DNA from 4 places in the Kluyvera sp. CHPC 1.2972 genome. Region 3 is predicted to be linked to each of the others. Evidence: predicted binding sites of a transcription regulator. Region 3 holds the regulator's gene; each other region holds the start of a gene.
What was found. The regulator LexA, encoded in region 3, represses DNA repair genes until DNA is damaged. The targets are predictions, from matches to a motif close to TNCTGTATGTACATACAGNA.
Positions count from the first base shown of each region.

Region 1: the regulator LexA is predicted to act here: its motif matches at 1,373-1,392, upstream of rmuC (DNA recombination protein RmuC).
Region 2: the regulator LexA is predicted to act here: its motif matches at 1,363-1,382, upstream of V6944_RS21385 (YebG family protein).
Region 4: the regulator LexA is predicted to act here: its motif matches at 1,929-1,948, upstream of umuD (translesion error-prone DNA polymerase V autoproteolytic subunit).

Region 1 covers NZ_JAPKIB010000017.1:16,388-19,532, forward strand. The annotation lists gene rmuC (DNA recombination protein RmuC) at 1-1,329, opposite strand, end outside; gene udp (uridine phosphorylase) at 1,472-2,233, opposite strand; gene V6944_RS19755 (dienelactone hydrolase family protein) at 2,471-3,145, shown strand, end outside.
Region 2 covers NZ_JAPKIB010000021.1:44,517-47,661, reverse strand. The annotation lists gene V6944_RS21390 (putative quinol monooxygenase) at 978-1,277, opposite strand; gene V6944_RS21385 (YebG family protein) at 1,396-1,713, shown strand; gene V6944_RS21380 (aldehyde dehydrogenase family protein) at 1,940-3,145, opposite strand, start outside.
Region 3 covers NZ_JAPKIB010000014.1:42,200-45,344, reverse strand. The annotation lists gene dinF (MATE family efflux transporter DinF) at 1-962, opposite strand, end outside; gene lexA (transcriptional repressor LexA) at 1,031-1,639, opposite strand; gene V6944_RS18390 (diacylglycerol kinase) at 1,739-2,107, opposite strand; gene plsB (glycerol-3-phosphate 1-O-acyltransferase PlsB) at 2,236-3,145, shown strand, end outside.
Region 4 covers NZ_JAPKIB010000029.1:10,628-13,772, forward strand. The annotation lists gene V6944_RS22810 (ParB family protein) at 1-123, shown strand, start outside; gene V6944_RS22815 (Y-family DNA polymerase) at 205-1,476, opposite strand; gene umuD (translesion error-prone DNA polymerase V autoproteolytic subunit) at 1,476-1,907, opposite strand; gene V6944_RS22825 (plasmid segregation protein ParM) at 2,135-3,091, shown strand; gene V6944_RS22830 (plasmid partitioning/stability family protein) at 3,096-3,145, shown strand, end outside.

The sequences.
Region 1 (3,145 bases), on a different contig from region 3:
CGCCTGTTCAACCAGTTCCGGATTAATCTCGCGTTTCACCTCCACCCCAAGGTGGCGGAACGCCTCGGCCTGCGTCAGCAGGTTACCGCGCCCGGTGGTGAGCTTTTTCATCGCCTGTCGGTAGTTTTCCTGCGCTTTATCGAGGCTTTGACCGATAGCCGACATGTCATCCACGAAGAGGCGCATTTTGTCATATAAGCGGCTCGCGCGTTCAGCAATATGCTGCGCATTTCGGCTCTGATGCTCATAGCGCCATAGGTTGGCGATGGTCCGCAGCGCCACCAGCAGCGTGGTTGGGCTGACCAGCATAATATTGTTTTTCAGCGCTTCGCTAATCAGTTCGGGCTGTCTGTCCAGCGCCAGCAGAAAGGCAGGTTCAACGGGGATAAACATCAGGACGTAGTCCAGCGATCGCAGCCCCGGCAACTGCTGATAATCTTTACGGCCCAGCATGCGGATATGGTTACGCACTGCCGCAATATGCTCCTGCAGCGCGGTTTCGCGGGTATAGTCATCTTCAGCGTTAAAGTAACGCTCGTAGGCCACCAGCGTCATTTTGGCATCCACCACCACGTCCTTGCGGTGCGGCAAGCGCACGATAACGTCCGGCTGCATACGGGAGTTCGCGTCCGTATTGATGCTAACCTGGGTTTCGTATTCATGCCCTTCACGCAGGCCAGAAGCCTCTAATACGCGCGTGAGCACCACTTCACCCCAGTTCCCCTGGGTTTTATTGTCACCTTTGAGCGCACGGGTCAGATTGACCGCTTCCTGTGCCATCTGGGCGTTGAGCTGCTGGAGGTTACGAATTTCATGCGCCAGCGTGTGACGCTCGCGTGCCTCCTGCCCGAAACTCTCCTGCACCTGACGACGAAAGCCATCAAGTTGCTCGCGAAGCGGCGTCAGCAGGCCGTGCAGGCTTTGGCGGTTTTGTTCTTCCACCCGGCGATTGCTCTGTTCGAAGATGCGGTTGGCCAGGTTTTCGAACTGCTCGCTCAGGCGCTGCTCGCTGTTGAGCATCAGGCGATACTTTTCATCGCCGTGCTGACGAGTGGTCTCCAGCAGCGTGGTGACTTCCCGCAGGTCGACCTCCAGCGAGGCGTTTATTTCCCGCAGGTTACGCAACTCGTTATTGAGCAGCTCGCACTCTTCCCGCCAGTGGGCGTTCTGGGCAATCTGCTGTTTTGCCGCACTCAGCTCACCGTACACGTCGCGCTCTTCAGCCAGCTGTTCAGCCCGCTGCTGCGCCACGCGATAGCTCGCCGCCAGCCAGCCAATCACGATGCCCGCCAGCGCGACCAGCGCATAAATCACCACGGCAATATCCACAACGCCCCCTGCATAAACCGGTTATCTGCACAAAATAGAATTGTGCTGTATAAACGTCCAGTTTTAAAGCAGTTTCCTGCGAGCCTCCACGCAAAAAGAAAAAGGCCGAACAAGTCGGCCTTTTACAGAGCGGGTGAGCGAACTACAGCAGGCGGCGTGCTGCTTCCACCACGATTTTCACCGCGTGGCTTTCCGTCTGCTTCATCGTCTCAGCGTTCGGGATTTCCTGCTGGGTACGGTTAACGATAACGCCTGCTACCATCCCCGCACGCAGACCCTGGCTTGAGCACATGGTCAGCAGCGTCGCGGATTCCATCTCGTAGTTCATCACGCCCATTGACTGCCACTCTTCCATGGAGCCTTTGAAGTTTCTCACTACGCGGCCAGAGAAGGTGTCATAGCGTTCCTGACCCGGATAGAAGGTATCAGAGGACGCCGTCACGCCGATGTGTGTGGTCGCACCTACGGCTTTCGCCGCTTCAACCAGCGCAGTCGTACACGCGAAGTCAGCGACTGCCGGGTATTCCATCGGCGCAAAGTGCAGGCTCGCCCCATCCAGACGGACGGATGCGGTGGTCACCAGAACGTCACCGACATTGATATGCGGCTGAATGGCGCCGGTGGTGCCTACGCGCAGGAAGGTGCGGATACCCAACTGGGCCAGTTCTTCCACGGCGATAGAGGTGGATGGACCACCGATACCGGTAGAGCAAACGATCACTGACTTGCCATCAAGTTCGGCACGCCAGGAGGTAAATTCACGGTGAGATGCCAGTTTTACCGGCTTTTCCATCAGCGCGGCGATCTTTTCCACACGTTCCGGGTCACCTGGGACGATAGCGAGTGTAGCCCCTTGAAGGTCGCTTTTGGTGAGGCCGAGATGAAAAACATCAGACTTGGACATAAAGAACTCCTCTGTGGTTCAGTTTTGTCAGAAGAAGCAAAAATGTACTTTATAGAAGACCACAACATCTTTTCGTGACCACAATCACTAAGAATTAAAAATATTACATTAAATTCCACGCAATTAGTGATTCACATCACATTAACAAGTTATTGTTACTCCCTGCTGACCAAAAATACGCCGCATTCAGGCAATGTGATTTGGCTATGAGTTCATTAAAAGGGTACGGAGAATGCCATGACAACCAACAGACAACCTGGATTTGCCCCTGCGGCTTCACCTCACGCCTCAACCACTGTTCATACGCCCGAGGAGGCTATCTCAGCGGGAGAAACCTCTATCCCTTCACAGGGTGATACGCTGCCAGCGTACTACGCTCGCCCTAAGCATAGCGATGCGCCGCTGCCGGTAATCATCGTAGTGCAGGAGATTTTTGGTGTCCACGAACACATCCGCGATATTTGTCGTCGTCTGGCGTTAGAGGGCTATCTGGCGGTCGCACCAGAGCTCTACTTCCGTCAGGGCGATCCGAACGATTATGACGATGTCCCCTCGCTGTTTAGCGGCCTGGTGTCCAAAGTCCCCGACGCTCAGGTGCTAGCCGACCTCGATCACGTCGCCAACTGGGCGGCTCGTAACGGCGGCGACGCCAGCCGCTTATTGATGACAGGCTTTTGCTGGGGCGGCCGTATTACGTGGCTGTACGCCGCGCATAACCCGCAGCTCAAAGCCGCCGTTGCCTGGTATGGCCGTCTGGTGGGTGACAAGACGCTGAAGATGCCGAAAAATCCGGTCGACATCGCGGTCGATCTTAGCGCCCCGGTGCTGGGACTGTACGGTGGCCAGGATACGGGGATTCCGCTGGAGTCGGTTGACACCATGCGCCACGCGCTGCGAGCGGCCAATGCGAAT
Region 2 (3,145 bases), on a different contig from region 3:
CAATGATGCTCTTGAAAGCTATCGCCAACTTACTCTCCTCGCTCAAAACTGCCTGTCCGTTAACTGTCTTAGCTGGAGTGAGTCTGAAGCTCGATAGTTATCGCACAATAAACCTGCTTTTTTTGGCAGGCTTGACGGTCTCCTAAGGCACAAATATAGTCATTACTGTCCAGATTCATTGAAGCTTTAATTTCACTTAAAGTCTCCGAGGTTCAATATGACCATCCCCTTCATCCCTATATTAATAGGTAGCATCATTTACGCCATTCCGGTATTAGCGTTGTATTTTTCCGTGGGTAAGAGTATTAAACGACTGGCTCCATTAGTTCTCTTTTCAATCATATACACTGTTGGGAATTCCATATACTGGACTTATCGACAGATTGACGTGACGCTGATTATCACGTCTACCGTCATAGGATTTGCAGGTTTGATTTGCCTTGGGTTCATACACGTAAGCGCAAAAGGAAGACTGAAGTCATGGCTTCTTGCAAGTAGCGCCCTTATTCTATGTTCGATTATTCCAGTTGTACGGCTGCTAGTCTTTATCGGGCAAGTCTCGCCTACGTTTTTTTATCCGTTGATAACAGTGTTACTAGCGGTGGGAGTTTTTTCTTTGGCTTTCAACCGCGGTCTTGGTGCGCCATCGACTAACGGGAATGCATATCCAAACGGAACGACTTATAAGCCTTATTCTACCCAGACAGAGTTAGAAACGGATTTAGCCATCCATGGCAGATCTGTTTTGTCAGATACAACGCGAAGCGAAGCCGAACGAGAAAGACTTCGTCAAATTCTTAACGATAAGTACGACGATTAACTCGAGTCCTTCAATCGCCACGTTGTTAACGTGGCGCTTTAAAATCACCTGATCTGCCATCCGTTTTTCGTACGCCATATTTTTTATAATGTCCGCAGTTCACTCACGGCGAGCCTTTAGTTCAGTCACATCGTCCGCTTAGTGCCAGGATTGGGCTTTATCTCTCCGGTTCCACCCGAACATCCATCAGGATGTACTGCGCCGCTTTACGCGCATATTGATCAATCAAAGGAACCAGTCGAGTGAAATGTTCGCTGGCACAGTGTGCCTCTAGTGCTGCCCGGTCTGGCCACTCTTCAATGAAAATAAAATGCCCCGGATCTTTTTCGTCCCGGTATAAATCATAAGCAATACATAGAGGCTCTTTCTTCGTTGCCGCAATAAGCTCGCGGTAAAAAGGGAGTACGATGTCGATGCACTCGGGGTTGATAAAATCTTCGGCGATAACCTTTAGCATGCAAACGCCTTTATTAAAAATGGCACGAGCATTTTTACGTGTCAGGTATACACATTTTCCCTGCAACACCGCCTCATAACTGATACACTGGATATAATCACAGTGCAAGGGGCAAATAATGGCCGTTGAAATAAAATTTGTTGTCGTAAGAAAAGGTGAAGAGAAAATGACATTTGCCAGTAAGAAAGAGGCTGACGCTTACGACAAACTGCTCGACATGGCAGAAGCGTTCACTGATTTGCTGCTGCAAAGCGGGACGTCAATGGATGAAACACAGGCTGAGGATCTTGGGATGTATCTCGCCGAACAGAAAGTGGCCGTGCAGCATATTCTGCGCACCAGCAAACTGCCTGAACCCGGTAGCCTGGTTGAAACCGATGAACCAAAGTCAGATACCGCAGGCAGTAAAAAAATCAAAGCGGTTAAAGCGGCTTAAATACCAGCATGTCGCATCGCTGATCCTGAAGCCGTAAGCAGAATACTTCTCACGGCTTGCTACTGATTTAAGAGATAACGTCTGTATTTGTAGCCTGGCCGAGCGTAGCGACGCCGGGGTTGGCACCGTGGAGGATGGGTTTTGATTGGAGGTGCGGGTCTTTGGCTAGGTGCTTGCCCCCTCACCCTAGCCCTCTCCCCACGGGGAGAGGGAACGGTTGGGCAGATTAATAGCGTACGCAGACTGACTTCGTTTCACACCAGTCGTTCAGCCAGTCCGGCCCAAAATCGCGCCCGGTGCCCGACTGCTTCATGCCGCCAAACGGTAGGTTGGCGTCAATCAGCGTGTGGCTGTTGACCCATACCGTACCGGCCTGCAGGCGGTCAGTGTAGTTCAGCGCTTGAGTCAGGTCGCGGGTCCAGACGCTGGCAGTCAGGCCGAAGTCGCTGTCGTTGGCGAGACGCAACGCTTCTTCGCCGTCGGCGACGCGCACCAGGTTCACCACCGGGCCAAACACCTCTTCACGGGTTAAGCGCAGGTTGGCATCCGGGTTGATAACCAGCGTTGGCGGAATGTAGAAACCCTGCGCATCCGGACCAACGTTGCCGGTAATCAGCTCCGCGTTTTGTTTGCGAGCATCGTCCAGATAGGCCGCCACTTTGGCGCAATGCGCCTGAGAAACCACCGGGTTGATCTGCGTGGTCTCCAGCATACCAGGCCCCACCTGCAGCGATTTCACAGCTTGCTCGAAGCCGCTGACCAGCGTGTCGAACAGCGGCGCTTCAATGTAGATACGCGAACTGGCCGCACACACCTGCCCCTGATTGAGGAAGCTACCGGTCATCAACCCTTCGATAACCCAGGCCGGGTCAGCGTCTTTCAGCACGATAGCCGGGTTTTTACCGCCCAGTTCCAGCGTGACGCGGGTGAGTCTGTCGGCGGCAACGCGGGCGATCTGTTTACCGGTCGCGGTGGAGCCGGTGAAGCTCACTTTTGCCACGTGTGGGTGTGAGGTTAACGCCGCACCGCACTCGGCGCCGCTGCCGGTGACCACATTGAATACGCCTTCCGGTACACCCGCCTCGATAGCCAGTTCAGCCACGCGCAGCAGGGTCAGCGGCGTGGTCTCCGACGGTTTGATGACAATAGAACAGCCTGCGGCCAGCGCCGGCATCACTTTCCACATGCCGATCATCAACGGGAAGTTCCACGGCACAATGCCCGCGACGACGCCAACCGGCTCTTTTTTGGTCCACGCCTGATAGCGCGCGCCCTGCGGGAACGGAATGGAGACATCCAACGTGCGGCCGCTGATTTTAGTGGTCAGCCCGGCGGTGTAGCGCATCCAGTTCAGGGTGCAGCCCACTTCGAAGGCGCGGGAAATATTGATGGATTTACCCTGCTCCAGCGTTTCCAGCTGAGCCAGCTCTTC
Region 3 (3,145 bases):
ACGACGCCCGCCTGGCGGCATGCCGCGCGCCAGACTTCCAGCAGCTTACTGCCGTCGCGCGCACCATAGGCCTGCCCGGAATGGGCTTCCACCGCATAGGCAAAGCCATCCAGCGCGTAGGCGGTGAAGGTCAGCATGGTCATCAGCACGGCGTTCACCGCCACCACTTCGCTGCCCAGCCGCGCGCCGAAGACGGTTACCGCACCGAAGCAGAGCTGGAGCAGCAGCGAGCGCAGCATGATGTCGCGGTTGAGCGCCAGCAGGCGGCGAAAATCGCCCTGCCAGGCCGTTTTCAGCATCGCCCACGAGATCCCGCGCATCACCAGCACCTTACGCGCCATCCCCAGACCCACCAGCAGTGTGGCATATTCGGCGATCGCCGTTGCCAGCGCCGCGCCCTGCACGTTCATGTGCAGTCCCATCACCAGCCACAGGTCGAGCACGATATTCAGCACGTTACCCACCACCAATAGCACGACCGGTGCGCGGGCGTACTGCACGCCCAGCAGCCAGCCGAGCAGCACCAGGTTCGCCAGTGATGCGGGGGCACTGAGCCAGCGGATATCGAGGAAACGCCGCGCCTGCTCCAGCACTTCTCCGCTGCCGCCAACGATGGAGAGCGCCAGGTTTATCAGCGGCGTTTTGAAAAGAATGATCAGCAATCCTGCCCCCAGCGCTAACATCAGCGGCTGTACCAGCGCGCGAGCCAGCGCCTGCGGATTTTTTGCGCCAAACGCCTGCGCCGTGAGCCCGGTAGTGCTCATGCGCAAAAACAGCAGCAGCATAAACAGGAAGCTGGTTGCCGTGGCGCCTATCGCGACGCCTCCCAGATAGACGGGACTATCGAGATGGCCAATAACGGCGGTATCCACCAGCCCCAGCAGCGGAACGGTAATGTTGGAGAAGATCATCGGCAGCGCAAGGCGCCACAGCGCCTTATCGGCGTGAGTAAGTAGCGGCATGAGTTTTGACCAGAACGAAAAAAGGCTGCGATAGCGGAAGTATCACAGCCATTAGTATGGGGAGAGAGTTACAGCCACTCGCCGTTGCGGATAACGCCAACGGCCAGTCCTTCGATGGAGAAATTCTGCTGACGCAGATCGACCACGATAGGTTTAAATTCGCTGTTTTCCGGCAGCAGTTCGACGACGTTACCCTGTTTTTTCAGGCGTTTTACCGTCACTTCTTCATCGATACGTGCGACCACAACCTGACCGTTACGTACGTCCTGAGTTTTATGCACGGCCAGCAAGTCGCCATCCATAATACCGATGTCTTTCATCGACATACCGCTCACGCGCAGCAGGAAGTCGGCGCTTGGCTTAAACAAGGACGGGTCAACCTGGTAGTGACCTTCGATGTGCTGCTGCGCCAGCAACGGTTCACCCGCCGCGACGCGGCCTACCAACGGCAGCCCCTCTTCTTCTTCTACCAGCAGGCGGATACCACGAGAAGCGCCTGAGACAATCTCAAGGACGCCTTTACGCGCCAGCGCTTTCAGGTGCTCTTCAGCCGCATTCGGGGAACGGAACCCCAAACGCTGAGCAATTTCCGCACGCGTTGGCGGCATGCCCGTCTGGCTGATGTGATCCCGGATGAGATCAAACACCTCTTGCTGCCTGGTCGTTAACGCTTTCATTCCGCCCCCTGGGTGTATATACAGTTATGCTGTGAGTATATACAGCTACTGGCTATTTTGGAACCATAAAACTCACGAAATCAGGCAGTTTTCACCGCTTTAGTGAAAATGTGACCACAGCAGGGTCGCCCAGGTGAACACCGCCACAAAAATGGACAACAGCACCGCCGCTGAACCCATGTCTTTCGCCCGACCGGAGAGCTCGTGATAGTCAGAACCGATACGGTCAACGACCGCTTCCAGTGCACTATTGAGAATTTCCACTATCATCACCAAAAGGACGGATCCGATGAGCAGGACACGGGTGATGGCATCAACATCCAGCCAGCAGGCGATAATAATCGCGATAACAGAGGCAACGCCTTCCTGGCGGAACGCCGCTTCATTGATCCACGCCGCGCGGAATCCTTTCCAGGAATAGCCCGCAGCTTTGATAATTCGGGTAATCCCAGTGGTATTATTGGCCATCTCAAGAACCTTTTTTGTTTTTACGTCAATGACAATGCGTGTTATGAGGCGGTAGAACAGAAATTTCACCGACTTTCTGATATTCTTGCCGCGCATTTGCATGATTAACCAGAGGCTTTACATCGTTTATGTCCGGCTGGCCACGAATTTACTACAAATTACTGAATTTACCATTAAGTGTTCTGGTAAAAAGCAAGTCTATTCCGGCACAACCTGCCCAGGAATTGGGGCTTGATACGTCGCGCCCGATTATGTACGTCCTGCCTTATAACTCTAAGGCTGACTTGCTGACGCTGCGCGCTCAGTGCCTGGCGCACGATTTACCCGACCCGCTTGAACCGCTTGAGATCGACGGTACGCTGCTGCCGCGCTACGTCTTTATCCACGGCGGACCGCGCGTGTTCACCTACTACACGCCGAAAGAAGAGTCGATCAAACTGTTCCACGACTACCTCGATTTGCACCGCAGCAATCCTGAGCTGGATGTGCAAATGGTGCCGGTGTCGGTGATGTTTGGTCGTTCTCCTGGTCGCGAGAAAGGTGAGGTTAACCCACCGCTGCGCATGCTAAACGGCTTCCAGAAGTTCTTTGCCGTATCCTGGCTTGGTCGCGACAGCTTTGTCCGCTTCTCGCCTTCCGTCTCTCTGCGCCGCATGGCGGACGAACACGGTACCGATAAAACTATCGCTCAGAAACTGGCTCGCGTCGCGCGTATGCACTTTGCCCGCCAGCGTCTGGCGGCGGTCGGCCCGCGTCTTCCTGCTCGTCATGACCTGTTCAAGAAGCTGCTGGCGTCAAAAGCTATCGCCAAAGCAGTAGAAGACGAAGCGCGCAGCAAGAAAATTTCCCACGAGAAAGCGCAGCAGAACGCCATTGCGCTGATGGAAGAGATCGCGGCGAACTTCTCCTACGAGATGATTCGTCTGACCGACCGTATCCTCAGCTTCACCTGGAACCGTTTGTACCAGGGCATTAACGTTCACAACGCCGAGCGCGTACGCCAGCTGGCGCACGACGGGCATGAAATTGTCTATGTGC
Region 4 (3,145 bases), on a different contig from region 3:
TTCGCGCGCAAGCGTGTGAAAGGGCGCACGCTGACTTATGAGTTTAGCCGTATGTCAAAAGTGATTCAGGATGAACTGGACAAGGCTATCAATGAGGTCCTTGACAGAAATTTGAGTCAATAATTTCGCCATGGCGATTTCACATCTAACTTATTGTAATTAGGAAGTTTAGATTGAGAATTTCAAGGTGAAATCGCCAAAGTTTCACGCCAGTTTCGCTTCAGGAATATCTGACCATCGTGTCGTATAAGCAGGAGAAAGCATCTCCCGTTTCATCTGCCATTCCGGGGCAATGCCCCGCCCCGCAAACCATACTTTACCCAGCCCTGAGTGGTTGATCCCGTCCAGAACCTTCATCAGCTCAGCACTGTGAGGGCGTGGCGGGCGTTCGTCGAACAGCTGCAGCTGCGAAACGCCGGAGCCGGTGAAGTCATTCAGCATAACTCCGGCTTTGGCATACCGGTGCCCATCCCTCCAGATACGCTCCAGAGCCGTTGTGGCGGCTGCAATAATGTCCCTGGTGTCCTGAGTAGGGGTAAGCAGTTTCTCCGTGGCCACATTGCCGTAGTAAGGTTCTTTTACGGCGAACGGAGACGTTTTGACGAAAACGGAAATGTGCCGGCAATACTGGCGCTCCTGACGCAGTTTCTCAGCTCCCCGCTCTGCGTACTGACAGACAGCCTGGCGGAGCGAATCATATTCCGTGATCTTCTCGCCAAAGCTCCGGCTACAGACTATCTGCTGTTTTGTGGGGGGCGCTTCCTCAAGTGACATGCAGCTTTCCCCATTCAGTTCGCGCACCGTTCGCTCGAGAACCACGGAGAAATTTTTCCGGATGAAGGCCGGGTTCGTCAGAGCCAGATCAAGTGCGGTCCTGATGCCCAGTACATTGAGCTTGCGTGCAATGCGATTTCCCACGCCCCAGACCTCTTCGACCGGCTGAAGTGACAGCAGTTTGCGGGTTCGCTGAGGATTATCCCGGGTCAGGGCCAGCACGCCCCGGAATTGTTTCCACTCTTTGGAGGCCCACTGGGCTGATTTTGCTAGACTTTTCGTAGGTCCAGCCCCCACGCCGATGGTCAGGCGGGTACAGTCATATACGTGCTGGCGCAGCTGCCGGCCAAAGTCTTCAAGGTTCATGCAGTGCTCCACGCCGGTCAGGTCGAGGAACATCTCGTCAATCGAATATTGTTCCACCCTCGGCGCCAGCTCCTCAAGGCAACTCATCACGCGCGCCGACATCGAGGCGTAAAGCTCATAATTACTTGAAAATACGTATATTTTATCCGGGTAGTGCTCGTTCTTCATCTGGAACCACGGGGTGCCCATTTTTATCCAGGGCTTCGCTTCGGCACTTCTCGCTATCACGCAGCCGTCGTTGTTGCTAAGGCAGACAATGGGTTTCCCTTTTAAATCCGGGCGGAATACACGTTCACAGCTGGCATAGAAGCTGTTCACATCGGCCAGGGCAAACATCAGTACATCTCCCTCGGACGGTGGATGATATGCGTGACGACGCCAAAGATATCCAGTTCGTCCGGGTCGGGATAAATCGGTGACCAGGATGCGTTCATGGGTTGCAGCGTCAGTCGTGGCGTCAGCAGAAGTCGTTTGACCGTAAACTCCCCCTGCACGCTGGCCACAACAATATCCCCGTGCCGGGGCTTCTCCGCACTGTCCACAATCAGAAGATCGCCGTTGTAAAGGCTGCCGTCAGCCATGCTGTCTCCGCTGGCTCTGAGGTAATAAGTCGCGCTCGGATGGCGTATGCAGTACTCATGCAAATCCAGATCTGACTGAACGTAATCGCCGGCTGGGCTGGGAAAACCGCAGCTGGCCAGATCGGCGAACAACGGATGGCTTTGTGGCGGGAGTTCTGTCCCGGGACTGAATAACTGGAGTTTCACGAAAGCACCTCAAAAAAATAATGCTGTATATAAATACAGTAGTATTTTTGCGTGTTAACTTCAACTATCTCTTAATTTTTCGACTTATCTCATATTACTATCCCATTGTTCTCATATTGTTCTCATATTTTGATTGATTGATTACGGCTCAATGTGTATATTTCATATTGTTCTCAGATTTATCTCATCTGTTACCTGTTTTGTATTTGAATTTACCGAGAGGATGTATGAAAATTTTCGTTGATGATGGCTCCACCAATATCAAGATGCTGTGGAAGGACGGTGATGAGGTTCGTCGCTCTATCAGCCCGAACAGTTTTAAGCGGGAGTGGGCGGTCAGTTTTGGGGCGGATAAGGTTTTCAACTACTCGTTAAACGGGGAAAACTACACCTTTGATCCCATCAGCGCTGATGCGATGGTCACGACCAACATTGCATGGCAGTACAGTGATGTGAATGTCGTTGCCGTGCATCATGCGTTGCTGAATTCCGGGCTTGAACCGCAGCCGGTTGATATTGTGGTGACGCTGCCACTGGCAGAGTATTACAACCGTGATAATCAGCCCTGCACTGAAAACATCCGTCGGAAGGAAGAGAACCTTCTGAGGCCGGTCACCCTGAATGACGGTGTCACCTTCACTGTTCGCAGTGTACGCGTCATGCCGGAGTCCATACCTGCGGGTTTTGATGTGGTGAGTAAACTGGACGATCTGGATTCACTGCTTATTGTCGATCTGGGCGGCACAACACTCGACATTTCCCATGTCCGGGCAAAAATGCGCGGTATTTCGCGTATCTACGGCGACTCTGGTCTCGGTGTGTCACTGATGACCCAGGAGGTGAGGGCGGCGATGGCTGTGGCCAGAACTCGGGGCAGCAGTTTCCTGGCTGACGAGCTGATTATTCACCGCCAGGATGAAGAATTTCTTCTTCGACGTATCAATGATGCGACCAGGCTGACCGTTGTGCAGGATGCGATCCGTGAATCACATCATCGCCTCATAAACCGGGTGACAGACGCTGTAAAAAGTTTCGAAAGTTATTCTCATGTTATGGTTATCGGTGGCGGTGCCGAACTCATCGCTGACGCGGTCAGACAGTTTTGTGGGGTTCGGGAGGACAGGTTCTTCCTCAGCAAAGATCCCCAGTTTGATCTGGTAAATGGCATGTCTGCAATTGGTTAATTAAATGGATAAACCGGACACTCGAAGAAAAATCACCTTCTATCTTAACCCTGA